DNA from 2 places in the Solibacillus daqui genome. Region 1 is predicted to be linked to the other one. Evidence: riboswitches for the same ligand, from Rfam matches in the RefSeq annotation. Region 1 holds a riboswitch; the other holds the start of a gene.
The links. A riboswitch is a leader RNA that binds a small molecule or an ion and turns the genes downstream of it on or off. The one in region 1 is predicted to bind preQ1.
Positions count from the first base shown of each region.

Region 2: another riboswitch for preQ1. It lies ahead of queF (preQ(1) synthase); the one in region 1 lies ahead of O7776_RS02320 (QueT transporter family protein).

Region 1 is NZ_CP114887.1:478,263-486,273, reverse strand. It holds gene O7776_RS02330 (ABC transporter permease) at 1-623, opposite strand, end outside; gene O7776_RS02325 (ABC transporter substrate-binding protein) at 757-1,764, opposite strand; PreQ1 riboswitch class I at 2,196-2,240, shown strand; gene O7776_RS02320 (QueT transporter family protein) at 2,247-2,729, shown strand; T-box leader at 2,935-3,144, shown strand; gene O7776_RS02315 (chorismate-binding protein) at 3,202-4,182, shown strand; gene trpD (anthranilate phosphoribosyltransferase) at 4,190-5,227, shown strand; gene trpC (indole-3-glycerol phosphate synthase TrpC) at 5,224-6,012, shown strand; gene O7776_RS02300 (phosphoribosylanthranilate isomerase) at 6,016-6,633, shown strand; gene trpB (tryptophan synthase subunit beta) at 6,630-7,817, shown strand; gene trpA (tryptophan synthase subunit alpha) at 7,814-8,011, shown strand, end outside.
Region 2 is NZ_CP114887.1:170,296-178,306, forward strand. It holds gene O7776_RS00865 (isocitrate lyase/PEP mutase family protein) at 1-350, shown strand, start outside; gene O7776_RS00870 (bifunctional transcriptional activator/DNA repair enzyme AdaA) at 372-929, shown strand; gene O7776_RS00875 (DNA-3-methyladenine glycosylase family protein) at 930-1,847, shown strand; gene O7776_RS00880 (methylated-DNA--[protein]-cysteine S-methyltransferase) at 1,831-2,319, shown strand; PreQ1 riboswitch class I at 2,476-2,522, shown strand; gene queF (preQ(1) synthase) at 2,647-3,147, shown strand; gene queC (7-cyano-7-deazaguanine synthase QueC) at 3,292-3,963, shown strand; gene O7776_RS00895 (VUT family protein) at 4,012-4,551, shown strand; gene O7776_RS00900 (YcdB/YcdC domain-containing protein) at 4,865-6,250, opposite strand; gene O7776_RS00905 (SIMPL domain-containing protein) at 6,501-7,151, shown strand; gene O7776_RS00910 (hypothetical protein) at 7,340-7,534, shown strand; gene O7776_RS00915 (sensor histidine kinase) at 7,654-8,011, opposite strand, start outside.

The sequences.
Region 1 (8,011 bases):
AAAGAATCGGTATTAGCAGAGAAGCTACGAATCATGCGCTTGTTATCCCCTGTGGCACGAATTGCAAGACCTACCTCTGTTTTTAAGAACCAATCCACAATTAATTTAATGATGACTGTCACAAGGATCATTAATATTAAAATACCCCATGTAGATGGAATTGTTTTTGCCCCCATTGATTTCACCATGCTTGATAAGGCACCATCAATGCCAAGTCCCGACCAATAGCTACTGAACATTGAGAAAATTGTATCTGAATTTAACAGTGGAATATTTGGACGTGTTACACCTGAATCTGAACTTAATCCCATAATACGTAGGTTGATAGAATATAACGCAATCATCATTAAAATCCCTGATAATAATGGATTAATTTTTCCTTTCGTGTGTAAAATCCCAGTCATACATCCAGCAATAAATCCAGCAATTGTTGCCACTAATGTTGCAAGTATCGGATTGTAGCCCAGTACGATCATCATCGCGGCTGTTCCTGCACCCGTTACAAAGCTTCCATCAACGGTTAAATCCGGAAAATCTAACACACGGAATGTTAAATACACACCCAGTGCCATAATTGCATAGATGATTCCTTGCTCGACTGAACCAAACAAAGCTATAAACATCTCGAATCATCTCCTAATATTTTCTTTAAATAAGCATTCGCGCTAGGACCCACATGATATGGGTCAGCCAGCCTTCGTCGCAATAAGCAACAACGGCTGACTTCCTCTTCAGGACACAAGCGCGAATGAAAAATTATTGTACTTCTGCTCCCCACTCAGGTTTTACGTCTAAACCTAAGCTGTCAGCAACTGCTTTATTAATTACTAGTTTTAAGTTTGCAGGGTAAGCCGCTGGAATTTCAGCAGGTGACTTACCTTCTAATAAAATTTGTGCTGCCATTTGACCTGCTTCATAACCGATATCGTAGTAGTCGAAGCCATATGCTGCTAAACCACCGCGCTCAACAGAATCTAACTCACCAACGATTAATGGTAATGTGTTTGCGTTTGCTACATCTATTACAGATTCTAATGCAGAAACAACTGTGTTATCTGTAACTACGTAGAATGCGTCTACTTTACCGATTAATGATTCAGCTGCTTGCTTCACTTCTGAAGAAGCTGATACTGCTGCATCCACGATTGTTACGCCTTCTTTTGCAGCTAATTCTTTTACCGCTGAGATTTGTGCTACTGAGTTTTGCTCACCAGCGTTGTAAATCATCCCAACATTTTTCGCACCTAATTCTTTTAAGAATGCCACTGTTTTTGGCATTGTTTCTGGGTGTAAATCGATTGTACCTGTAACGTTTGCACCTGGTTTCTCCATAGAAGCGATTAACTCTGCCCCTACTGCATCTGTTACCGAAGTAAAGATAATTGGAATGTCAGCTGTTGCACTTTTTGCAGCCTGTGCTGATGGTGTTGAGTTAGCAAAAATTAAATCTACGTTTTCACTTACAAGTTGTTGTGCAATCGTCATATTTGCACTGTTATCACCGTTTGCTGATTTATCAACATACTCCGCTTTAATACCGGCATCTTCAATTGCCTTTTTAAAACCCTCTGTAGCTGCATCTAAAGATGGATGCTCTACGATTTGAGTTGTACCGATTTTAAATGTTTTTGTTTCTTCTGTTCCTCCAGCACCGCTATTTGCTGTGTCGTTTGAAGCGTTATCTTTTTCTTCTCCTCCACACGCTGCTAATACAAACAGAAGCCCGAATAATACGAATGATAGCTTCAGTAAATTGCGTTTCATTATGAATAATCCCCCTATTTTTTCTCTGTCGATTTAAAGCGTCATACTTCATTTGGATAAAGTCTGAATTAAAAATATATTACCCCTTCGTTTTCAGATAGTCAATAACATTTAGAATGTTCTGAATTCAATATTTAGAATTTAGTAGTGAATTTGAAGAAAATCCGGCGTACTTTCAAAATTAATCTGTTATTTGTCAATCCCATGAACAAAAAAACGAATGAACGGATTTTACGCTCATTCGCTGAACATGTTATTTCAATCCGTTATGCATGAATACTTTCATTTCTTTACTTAAGCTGCTTAATCCATCGATGATTTCACTAAACTCTTGAAATCATTGTGCTATCTAATTGTAAAAAAATTTCTACTATTTATATTTTAAGCTGCTTTATTTACATTCGCATGCAATATTGCTATGATTGCAGTTGCTTCGCGTGGTTCGTAACCATCCCACGTAAAAAAACTAGGAGGAAATGAATATGAAAGTCAAATTTTTAGCGACGACTGGTATTATTGCGGCGCTTTATATTGCTGTTACAATGCTTGTTGCACCATTCGGATTTACGGAGGTACAATTTCGTGTTTCTGAAATGTTTAACCATTTAGTGGCATTTAACCCACGCTTTGCAGGTGGTATTATATTAGGCGTATTCATTTCGAATATGTTCTCACCGCTGGGCTGGTATGACTTGGTGTTTGGGGTAATCCATTCTATTGTCACAATCAGTATCTTTATTTTTATCTGCAAATTTGTGAAAAACATTGTCGCACGTCTGATTATTAACTCATTGTTATTTACCTTTACGATGTTCATCATTGCGTTTGAGTTAAACTTAGCATTAGAGTTGCCATTTTTATGGACTTGGCTAACAGTTGCTGTAGGTGAATTTGTCGTATTAATTGTCGGCGCGCCGATCATGTACACATTAAATAAACGTCTTGATTTTAAAAAGTTAATTTAACATGATTGATTATGCCTCTGCGTAATTTTGTGACAACTTTTTCGTTTTGCCAGCTAGTTTTTGCTTGCTGGTTTTTTATTTCCGCATTTTTATAATTGTTTGACTTTTAAATTTTCGATGTTAGAATAAGTTTATTCTATTTTGATATCCACGGTAGCAGGTTGTGAGAGCATGACCACCGTTTTAGTTAAGTTAAGTTGAGTTGAGTAAATTGTCGAGTAAGAAGAGTAATATTGATACTTTCGCTAAGAGAGCGCATGGTTGGTGGAAATGCGTCGAAAGTACAATATGAATGGGCCTTATGAAAGCTGCTGGCATGAGTCAGCGGACGGTTCCCTGCCGTTATCAGGTAGAGTGGAAGTAATTTTTCTTTACTTCAATCGAGGTGGCAACGCGGTCTTATATCGTCCTCAGCAAAAGTGATTCTTTTGCTGGGGACTTTTTTTATTTCATTTAGAAGGAGTGTATACAGATGTCCATTAAACAGCGTTTTCGCACGTCAATGAAAAAAGTAAACGGTGATTTGTTAACACCGATTTCGATTTTTCAACGTTTGCAAGGTGAACGAAAATTTTTATTAGAGAGTTCAATGAAATATGAGGGTCACGGGCGCTACTCGTTTATTGGCGTCAATCCTCGAAAAACATATCGCGGCGAGCAGGAACAATTAATCGATCTATCACATTTAACAAATAAACAATATACGTATGAAGGCGAACTTATTGCCTTATTAAAACAAGTGATGCCCCGTGTTTCGTCACATACGGAATATCCGTTCACAGGTGGGGGTATTGGTTATATTGAAGCTTTGCCTGACCGATTACCTAAATTACAGTTTCATGTCTATGATACGCTCGTAATTTTCGACCATTTAACAGATGAAATTGCCGTGTTCCATACAAATATTGAAGCTGAGCAAGTAGAGCCAAATATCGATGCTATTATCGACAAGTTATTTGCCAATCCAATAGCGGAGGAAACGTCGTACACCCTTCATACCATTGAACCTCAAGTAGATGGCCAATACACTGCACAATTTTCAGGCGATGCTTTTGCACTTTATCGTAAACTACGTATCGAGCACGCCGCACCTTATATGTACTACATGGAATTCGATGATTGCACGGTTGTTGGTACATCCGATCATAACTATTTGCAAGTACGTGATGGCACACTTTCTGCAACAAATGAAGCGCCATCAATCGAGCGTTTTTGCCAAAGCTCGAATTATACAACAAACGATGTACAAAACGGTGAACTCAATCCAACATTCCATGCGATTGATGTCGTAAAAGCATTGAAGCCTGCACAGGGGTTAATTGGCTATATTGGCTTTAACGGTCAAGTGGATTTCACAACACCTGAAAATGCGATTACCATTACTGGCGATACCGCACAAATTCGAACAGATTCAACTACAGGCGTACCATTTGCGACGCTTTTGAAAGGATGATTTCACAATGTCATTAATTCCATATATTGAACAAATTTCGCGGCAGGAGCATTTAGTTTTTGAGGAAATGCTGCAGGCCTCGCAAATGATATTTAATGAACAAACACCAAAGGAGCAAATTGCCTCGTTTTTATTAGCAATGAATGACAAAGGCGTAACCGCACATGAAGTGGCTGGATTAGCACATGTGATGAAATCCCATGCCGTTGCAGTTGATACACCCGAAGGCATTTATATCGACAACTGCGGTACAGGCGGTGATGGATTGCAAAGCTTCAATATTAGTACAACATCTGCATTCGTCTTAGCCGGTGGTGGCATTTTAGTCGCAAAGCATGGTAATCGTAAAATCTCAAGTGCCTCTGGTAGCTCTGATGTATTAGAGGCACTAGGCATCACACTCCTACCCAATACTGCGCAAACAACTGAACTTTTAAAATTACATGGAATCGCCTTCTTACACGCACCAAATATGCACCCAAAATTAAAGCGTATTGGTGAAGTTCGCCAAGCACTTGGAAAGCCAACGATTTTCAACTTAGTTGGCCCATTAACAAATCCAGTGCCATTAAAAACGCAATTTGTCGGTATTAATCGTCCAAACTTTACTACCGATTATGCGGAAGTGCTGCACATGCTCGGACGTGAACGCGCGATTGTTGTATCTGGCTCACAAGGCATGGATGAAGCGTCACTTGATGGCGAAAATACATTTGTCTTGCTCGATCAAGGCGATATTATTCCCTTTAAATTACGTGCAGAAGATGTTGGGTTAACACGGCAGCCACTTTCGGCCATTCGTGGAGGTACGCCAGCTGAAAACGCTGAAATTATGCGAGACCTCTTAAAAGGAAAGCGCAGCGTTTATTTCGATACGGTTGTGCTAAATGCCGGCATTGGCTTTTTCGCATATGGCTTAGCTGACACAATGAAAGAAGGCATCGACATGGCAAAGGACAGCATCTTATCGGGCCGTGCACTTGAAAAACTTGAAAATATCGTTGCTTATAGTAAGCAAGTCGCTCAGGAGGAATCAGCAAAATGACGATTTTAGATACAATTATTGAGCAAAAAAAATCAGAATTACCTGGGTTACTTGCACAAGACCCAAGCTTTCCAGCAGTTACAAAAGTACGCCCTTCTCTCTACGAAACATTAATGACGAGTAACACCCTACAAGTCATTTCCGAAATGAAGCGTGCCTCTCCTTCCAAAGGAGATATCGCCACACATATTGATCCTGTTGAACAAGCAACACAATATGAGGCTGCAGGAGCTGCCTGTATTTCGGTCTTAACGGAGCAAGCCTTTTTTAAAGGTAGCTTCAATGATTTAAACGCCGTTGCACAAGCAGTTACCATCCCTGTTTTATGTAAGGACTTCATCATCCATGACGTGCAAATCGATTATGCAAAAGCGGCAGGCGCTTCGGTCATTTTACTTATCGTTTCGGCATTAACTGACACACAGCTACAAGCACTTTATACGTACGCAACGAACCTAGATTTAGAAGTACTTGTTGAAGTGCATGATATAGAAGAATTACAACGTGCCGGGAACATCGGAGCAAAAATTATCGGTGTAAACAATCGAAATTTGAAGACATTTGATGTTTCTTTGACGAAAACACGCGAAATTGCTCAGCACCTTCCATCGTCAAAAATTGCCTTTATTAGCGAAAGCGGTATTTGGAATCGTGACGATGCTGCGTATGTTGCCAATGCTGGCGCTAAAGGTGTGTTAGTTGGCGAATCGCTCATGCGTAGCGGTGATGTACAAGCGGCTTTGCAAGCACTACAAATCGAACTTTCAACAAAGGTTGGCGAATAAAACATGACTAAAGTAAAAATTTGCGGTTTAAAAGAAGTGGAACACGTAAAAGCAGCAGTTGAAGCTGGTGCAGATTTTATCGGATTAATGTTTGCACCAAGTAAACGCCGAATTACGGTAGAACAAGCAGTAGAGCTTACTGCGCATATCCCGTCAGATGTTAAAAAAGTCGGAGTATTTGTAAACGAAGATTCTGAAACAGTTAAGGAAATCGCCGCTCAAGTTGGACTGGACTTTATTCAATATCATGGAGATGAATCGGCCGAACAAATTGCTGCGATTGGACTTCCAGCCATAAAAGCATTCTCGATTCGTACAAAAGCCGATGTAACACGTGCAGCTACTTATAGTATTGATTACTACCTATTTGATGCACCGGGTACAGATTTTCGCGGTGGCAGTGGGGAATCATTCGATTGGACGCTACTAGATGATGTGAATATTCCATTAGACAAAGTCATTTTAGCCGGTGGTTTAACAGAAGAAAATGTCGGCATTGCAACGATGTTAGTCGAACCATTTGCAGTCGATGTATCGAGCGGTGTTGAAATTGATGGACGTAAAGACTCCAAAAAAATAAAAAGCTTTGTGGAACGTGCGAAAGGAGAAATTATTTTATGACAGAAGTAAAAGGACGCTTCGGACAATTCGGTGGTCAATTTGTTCCTGAAACATTAATGACACCACTGGCCGAGCTTGAAGCAGCCTATGAACAGGCAAAAAATGACCCGAAATTTCAAGAAGAACTAGCTTATTATTTAAAACAATATGTAGGCCGCGAAACACCACTATACTATGCGGAACGTTTAACTAAGAAAATGGGTGGCGCGAAAATATACTTAAAACGCGAAGACTTAAATCATACAGGCGCTCATAAAATTAATAACGCAATCGGTCAAGCACTACTTGCTAAGCGAATGGGGAAAAAGAAAATAGTCGCAGAAACGGGTGCCGGTCAGCATGGCGTCGCCACAGCAACTGCCTGTGCACTACTCGATATGGAATGTATCGTTTACATGGGCGCAGAAGATGTTCGCCGCCAGCAACTAAACGTATTTCGTATGGAGCTCCTTGGCACAAAGGTTGTAGCGGTTGAAAAAGGATCCGCAACATTAAAAGACGCGGTAAATGAAGCCTTACGTCACTGGGTTACGCATATTGACGATACCCATTATATTCTGGGCTCAGCACTTGGCCCTCACCCATTCCCCACAATTGTTCGTGATTTCCAACATGTGATTGGTGATGAAACACGTGCACAAATTTTACAGCAAGAAGGTCGCTTACCGGATACAGTCATCGCTTGTATTGGTGGTGGAAGTAATGCAATCGGTATGTTTTATCCGTTTGTTAACGACAAAGATGTGGCACTATATGGTGTTGAAGCGGCTGGTGCTGGTGTTGATACCGACAAGCATGCAGCAGCCATTCATGTAGGAAAAACAGGTGTCCTTCATGGCGCTTTCATGTATTTACTACAGGATGATAATGGCTTCGTACAAGAGGCACATTCAATTTCAGCGGGACTGGACTATCCTGGCGTCGGTCCTGAGCACTGCTTTTTATATGAATCAGGTCGCGCGAAGTACCCTTCTGTTACCGATAGCCAAGCATTAGAAGGAGTAAAGCTACTTTGTGAAACAGAAGGTATTTTACCAGCATTAGAAAGTGCGCATGCTGTCTACTATGCTGCTGAATATGCAAAAACTCGTCCGCAAGATGAGCTCATCGTCGTTTGCCTATCAGGTCGTGGCGATAAGGACGTACACACATTAATTGAAAAGCTTGGAGGTGAAAACGTATGACATTAAAAGTACATCTTGAAAAAGTATTAGCGAAAGGTGATAAAGCATTCGTCCCATACATTATGGCGGGCGATGGCGGACTTACTACATTAAAACCAACGATTTTAAAGTTACAACAACTCGGTGTATCCGCAATCGAAGTCGGCATTCCTTTTACAGATCCTGTTGCAGATGGCCCAACAATCGAAAAAGCT
Region 2 (8,011 bases), 310 kb from region 1:
AAGATTTTTATATTAATGCCAGAACAGATACTTATTTTCAAAGGCAAAATCCTTTGATGGAAACAATAGAACGAGCAAAAGCGTATGTTGAGAGTGGTGCTAGTGGGATTTTTGTTCCCGGCTTAAAAGGGGATGGTGAGATTAAAGAAATTACCACGAATATAAGTGCACCCCTAAATATATTATCTTTACCTGGACTAACAAGTTGTAATAAGCTCAAAGAATTAGGTGTAGGAAGATTCAGTTTTGGAAATGCCCTATCCGATAATATATTTGCTTATTTAGATAAGAAAGTTGGCCAATTATTGAGATATAAAGATACTTCCCTTCTTTATGAAAACGAGCACTAATGTGAATGGAGAGTGGTTTACATGACGACTAATGTTAATCTTTCATTTGAAGAGATGTGGGAGAAAATCATCGCGTGTGATAAAAAATATGATGGGCTATTTTTTACTGCAGTTAAAACAACTAAAATATACTGTCGCCCATCCTGCAGATCAAGAAAACCTAAAAAAATGAATGTTGAGTTTTACCATGACATGAATGAAGTTGAAAAAGCTGGTTATCGTCCTTGTAAGAGATGTCAGCCAGAAGTTGAGCACTCTCCGCATATTGAGCTTGTCAGAAATATTATAACTTTTCTAGTGAATCATTATAAGAAAAATTTGGTATTAAAAGATATAGCGGATCATGTAGGTGTTAGTCCTTTTTATTTGGAGCGCTTATTTAAACAGGAAACATCTGAGACTCCACGTACTTATTTAGAAAAAATTCGTATCGACAAAGCAGCCCACCTTCTAAAATGCACAACTTTAACGAACCTTGAGATTTGCTATGAAGTAGGATTCCAGAGCACTTCTAATTTTTACAAAGTATTTCGAAACTTAAAAAATTGTTCACCCAGTAAATATCGAAAGGACTTTTGAATGAATTGGATTGATCATGAATCTTTTATAGAAATATATCCTCCAAAGGCATTTAATTTTGAGGAGTGTTTAGTTTTCCTGGGCAGATCCAGTCAGGAAATAATGCATCAGATTAAAGAGCAGTCTTTATATAAACTAATAAAAATTAATGAATCTTTGGTTTTATGTAAAATTGAATCTATCAATCATTCTATAAATGTTGAATTCCCCATGAGCCCTCCATCGATAGACTCACGCAAAAAAGTGGCAGAGTATATTTGGGAATGGTTTGATTTGGATCAAGAATTAGCGGGATTTTATCAATTGGCTGATCGAGATAAAGTCTTAAAGAAACTTGCTCATAAATATTATGGATTACGGATTATGTGTATTTCTGATTTATTTGAGGCGTTAGTATGGGCGATTATGGGACAGCAAATTAATTTAACATTTGCGTATACATTAAAGAGACGCTTCGTTGAACAGTATGGTGAAAGTTTAACTTTCGAAGGAGAAACGTTTTGGCTATTCCCATCATTTGAAAAAATAGCATCGATATATGTGGATGATTTGAGGGATCTACAATTTACGATTAGGAAGGCTGAATATATTATTGGCATTGCCGAAGCTATGTCAGAGGGGAAATTGACAAAAGAATTATTGCTTGAGAAAAAAGATAATCAGAAAGTAAAAAAATCCCTAATGATGTACAGAGGTATCGGAGCATGGACAGCAGATTATGTAATGATGAAAACCCTACACGATACATCTTCCTTTCCAGTTGCCGATGTTGGCCTTCAAAATGCCTTAAAGATTTTATTGGGTCTTGAAAGGAAACCAACAATGGAGGAAATAAGGGAATATGCAGTAGATTGGGAAGGTTGGCAGGCATATGCAACCTTTTATCTTTGGAGGTCTTTATATGAAGAAAATCCATAAATTAGATTATGAATCACCAATTGGCGTAATAGAAATAATCGGCAATAATGAGACAATCAGTTCGATTTTATTTTCTGAAAAGGAAAAAAAGGTGAACCTTTTACTTGCTGAAACTCCTCCAGTTTTAGAAGAATGCTATAACCAACTTGACGAATATTTTAAAGGTGATCGGCGTGAGTTTTCGTTTCCGTATCTATTAATAGGGACAGACTTTCAGAAAAAAGTATGGGAAGCTTTAACAGAGGTTCCCTATGCAAAAACGGGCTCCTATAAGGATATTGCTGTTTCTCTCAGGAATGAAAAAGCCATCAGAGCAGTTGGAAATGCAAATGGGAAGAACAAGTTAAGCATTGTCATTCCTTGCCACAGAGTAATCGGCTCTAACGGGAAATTAACTGGTTATGCAGGAGGTCTGTGGAGAAAAGAGTGGCTGCTTCAACATGAGAAGTCTTCTAATAAGGGACATAATTAGATGTTAAGAACTCTAAAGAACCTCATTTAGGACCATTACGGAGAACCTTATCGTAAGTAAGTTCGATTATTGTAAGTGAGTAATTCATTAATAGTGGGAATTGACATCTATCTTCATGTAGTGTATTGTCTTTTTAGATAAAATACCTGAAAATTCTCAGGAGAGGTTCATAGCTGATACCCTCTATAAAAAACTATGGATACATGACAAATACGCCATGTCCATAATTGGACATGGCTTTTTTTGATTCAATCCTGTAAGTTGTATAGAAAATGACAGCGCCTCTCCTTGAAAAGATTCGGTATTACTTTTCAAGGAGGTTTTTTTATGACTGGCCGCAAGCCCACTGAAGGATTAAATGATTTAACACTATTAGGGAATCAGAATACACAATATGCAACGGACTATGCACCAGAGGTATTAGAGTCAGTAGAAAGTCTGCATTCAAATCGTGATTATTTCGTGAAATTTAATTGTCCGGAGTTTACGAGTTTATGCCCAATTACAGGACAACCAGACTTTGCAACAATTTATATTTCATACATTCCAGAGAAAAAGCTAGTTGAAAGTAAATCATTAAAGCTTTACTTATTTAGCTTTAGAAACCATGGTGATTTTCATGAAGATTGCGTGAATATTATTATGAATGATTTAATCAAGCTACTAGATCCAAGATATATTGAGGTTTGGGGCAAATTCACGCCACGTGGAGGTATCTCGATTGATCCATGGTGCAACTATGGAAGACCAGAAACGAAATACGAAGAAATTGCAAACTACCGTTTAATGAATCATGATTTAAACCCGGAAAAAATTGATAATCGATAACAGGTATTTGCTCGGTAATGCGAGATAAATTGAATAAGTCCTTGTTGGTAAGGAAGAGGTTGTTAGCGACCCTCTTAAAAAAACTAAGATGAAAACAGCACATCTCTTAGAGTGCTGTTTTTTCGAGATTAAGGAGTTTTTTATATGATTCAGGATAAAGCACTTGTTGTATTTAGTGGGGGGCAAGACAGCACCACTTGTTTATTTTGGGCAATTGAGCGTTTTGCGCAAGTTGAGGTTGTGACCTTTGATTATGGTCAAAAGCATCGTCTTGAAATTGAATGTGCTAAAGAAATCGCAAATGAGCATGGTATCAATCACCATATTCTTAACATGTCCCTGCTGAATCAGCTTACTTCGAATGCATTGACACGTGAAGAAATAATGGTTGAAGAAGATAGTGATGGACTACCTTCGACTTTTGTACCTGGGCGTAATCTGCTTTTTCTTTCATTTGCTGGTGTTTTAGCAAGTCAAATAGGAGCAAAGCATATAGTGACAGGCGTTTGTGAAACCGATTTTAGCGGCTATCCCGATTGTCGCGACATTTTTATCAAATCATTGAATGTAACATTAAATTTATCGATGGATTGTTCCTTTGTCATTCATACACCATTAATGTGGATCAACAAAGCACAAACATGGGAGCTAGCAGATCAACTTGGCGTATTTGAGTATGTGAGAGAAAGAACACTAACTTGCTATAACGGTATAATCGCAGACGGTTGTGGTGAATGTCCGGCTTGTAAATTACGGAAAAAAGGGCTTGAGGACTTTATAAACGCTAAGAGTGAATTTTACGAAAAGAATAGTTAAATATTTCCAAGCTTTTACAGAGTTAGTGGTATTTAAAGGAGAGAAATTATGAGAGTATTATTTTATTTATTATCGATTGTTATTGCAAACGTGGTAACCGCAAGATTTGCACCGTTAGAGTTTGGAATGTTTATCGTTCCTATGGGGACACTTTTTGTTGGAGCAACCTTCATTTTTCGAGATCTTGTGCAAAATAAGCATGGTCGAGCAAAAACATATATCTTTATATTCATAGCGTTACTTTTATCTGGAGCGGTTTCATTTTCACTAGGAGATACTTTAATGATTGTTGCAGCATCTGCGATATCATTTGTCATTGCTGAATCAGCCGATACAGAAATCTATACACGCTTGAAGCTACCAATGGCTTGGAGAGTTTTCTATAGCGGTATTGTTGGCGGTCTTCTTGATTCTGTTATTTTTGTCATCGTTGGATTGAGCCCACTTGGGGCAGGATTCATACCATGGGAAGCTGTACCAGCCGCTATTGTGGGTCAAGTAATTGTGAAGACAGTCATTCAATTGCTAGGTGCTTTGATTTTAAAACAAGGATTGGCAATAAAGGAAAAGCGTCTATCTAGCGTATAAGCAAGAAGATTTGCCATTTAGGTATGACGCATTTGATTTTCCTAGTTAAAACTATTTGGTAGAGAAAAAATAGTATCTATATTAAAAATAAACCGCACTTATTTGTAACGCAGAACCATATTACAAGTAAGTGCGGTTCTATTTTTCATTCTATCAATTACGCCTCTGCGTAATTGCGTCCAGATTTTTTTCGAGTTCACTCGAAAAACTCCCCTAAAAAATCTGTGACATCCACTAGGGCTTGTGCCAACACGATGTTGGTCACTCAGGTGTTGCCGCACGACGCGGCGTCCTTAGCCTGAGTTCCTCCAAGCTAAAGTTTACTGACGATAAGTTGTCCAGTTATAGCATCTATACCGACAATCTGCTGTTTCGTTTGTGCGTGTCCTAATTTATATTGTAATACTTCATCGTTTTTATTTTCATCATACTGCCTAGACCATTGTAAAAAGGTATCGATTTCTTTTAAGGCTGGCATGACGTCTTTTAATGGTTGGATAGTTTGGGCTTCATAGGATTGAAGAAGCGCTAGGTCCATACGAGGGGACCATAAGATATCCACGAATCCCGTTGTTTTGTTTATGCCAATGTAAAAACGTTCCCCCTCTATTTGTAAGTCTGGAGCTACGTGCAGCGGGAAAGTGAAAAATGCGCGGTTTGCTTCATTGAAGGCGTTTTTTTCAATTTGTAATTGTAAATAAGGAACATATTCTTCAAAATACGTTGCAATAACTGCACAAGCAATGTCACGGCAGGCTTCAAACGAAAGATCGAGTTCGCCTGTACGCTCTTTAAACCACATGAATTCCTTTAACTTCCTCGAATGCTTATCAATCTTCGCTTTTACCGTATGCTCCATACGTTCAAGCAGGAAGTTTTCCATCGTCTTTTCTGCAGGTGCTCGCCAGTCTTTTTCTCGCCAGACAATAACAAGTGTATTTTCATCTAATTCGAATTCGCGTAGTTTTATCATAGAGTCTGATACACCGATGATTTCCTCTATCGTTGTTCGTTTTTCAAATGCGGATACTTTTGGAAAAGGAATGAACGACTCGGGCTCTTCTTGTTTGTGTTCAAAGGAAGGGTGCCCATTTTCGGCATTAAATGATTGGTAAACAATCGGACTCTCATAAATTGGGTACAGGCCGGATTGTGGAACTGAATAATAGTCACTTACTAAATACTTCATCGTGAGTGTCCAATTTGCTGTGTGCAAATGTTGCAAAATAGCTTCTTTATCGGCAAGCTGTATTGGGAATTTTGGTGGTGTTTCTGTGTAGCCATCGTAACTAAAATCAATGGTTTCACCGTACTTGGAAACGGTTATTTTTGTGTAATAGCTTGCAAGAGGGTAGCCTCCTACAACTTGTTCGTATAAAAACGTGGTTTCATCCTCGTTTTCGATGACAGTAGACAAAGTTAAATAATCCATTGCTTCTTCGTACTGTTCCATTAGAAAATTTTCTGCAAGGGCTTGCTGCTGTTGCGGTGTCACGAGTGTTCCTGTATTCGAAGGAGGTCGAGTTAAATCTAATAATTTTCCGTTTTGATCAAGTGACACTTCAATTCCTTTTGCTAAATCATCTGCCGACCACATAAATTTAGCTTGTTCGTTTGAAAAATCCTCTACAAGTAATTGATAGTCATCAGGAATTGACACAAAGTTTAAAGCTTTTTTGGCTAGTTGTTCCTGTAACATATGTACCACTTCTTTCTGCTTGATTGATGGGTTCATGAATTGTTTTAGTTAATATGAATAATTTTACCATAACGGTTATTATTATGTAGTTTTAACTTGTGCCACTGTCAGCATAAGTTATTGATTAGAAAAATAGCCGGAGATGTTGGCGAATCAACACGTTCGTTGAAAAAGTGAAAAGAAATGCGAACACCCACCTAAACAAAGCGCATAGAATATTGAAAAACAATTACACGAAAGGCGGAATCCATTGTATTCTCCACAATATCGGTTTCAACCATATCCAGACTCACGTGAGATGACCGTGACGGGGAATGGAGAAATCGTTGCGCGGCCTGATTATGTTCAAATTCAGATAGAAGTGCGTACAGAAGGGAAAGATGTCAGTCTAGCTCAGCAAGAAAATGCCTTAATCATGAACCGCGTCATTGGGTCGCTTTTAGCGTTAAATATTCCAAGAGAGGCCATCCAAACAACGGCCTATACAATTTCTCCAAACTACGATTACATTGAGGGTAGACAGGTTTTTAGGGGCTATGAGGTGCAAAATGCGATTACAGTTAAAATAACGGATATTAGTCAAGCTGGGACAGTTATTGATACAGCTATACAAAATGGGGCGAATCATGTTTCAGCTATCCAGTTTAAAATAGAAAATTCGGATGCCTATTATAAACAGGCGCTTAATTTAGCACTGGTCAATGCCATAGCAAAAGCCAAATCAATGGCTGAAACGATGCAAATACCGTTACAGCTTATACCAATTGAAATTGTGGAAGAGAGCCATAATAATATACCAGTTCCTTATAAGGTTCAAATGAGTAATCAAGACTTTATAACACCCATTGAACAGGGGACAATTCCTATTAATGCCTCTGTTCGAGTTAAATTTCGATTTTAACGAAAAGGTTACTCCTTAAATTATAGGCAAGATCACTTATTTGTGGGGAGTTATATGGATAGGCATTGTATTTTGACAAAAAATTATTGTTTTAATAATTTTTATTAACCTGGGTCAAACTTTAGTTTGAGAAGTCTTAATTAGACGATTCGTTTAATTACTTTTCAAAAAAAGAATGGAGGATGGTTATGTCAAATATGAATGCAAATCGTAATCATGCAAAAGCAAAGGGAAAACAAGGTATGAAAAAACAAGAAGTAAACCAAAAACCTAAGAAGTTCCGGTTGGAGGAGTTCGGTACAGAATTTAACTTCGATGCGGGCTCAAAGCATGCTAAAGCAAACAACAATCAACCATTGAGTGAGCGATCGGCCTGGCACTAATTTATATTTGACAACTATTCGACACAATGAAAAGAACTAAGGCATGTGCCTTAGTTCTTTTTGTGATTGGATTACAAACATTCCTCGTATGCCTGCTTTTTGTCCATTAGCACATCCCTCTAAATTCGAATCTTTACAGTAGTACCGTTACCAATTTCACTCTCAATTGAAACTTCGCCACCATGTGCGAAAATAATATCACGAGCAATAGCGGTACCAAGACCCGTTCCGCGCACATTTGTCGTATTCGAGCCGCGATAATAGCGCTCGAATACATTTTCAACATCTTCTTGTGACATGCCACGACCATTATCACGAATTTCAATCATTACGCGTCCATTTACTTCAGTGAGTTCTACAGTCACTTGTGTATCACTAGGATTATGAATAAGTGCATTCATCAAAAAGTTCGTGATGGCACGCTGCATTAAATGCACATCAACGGTTAACACCAGCTCGGATGCGGTACTTTCAAAA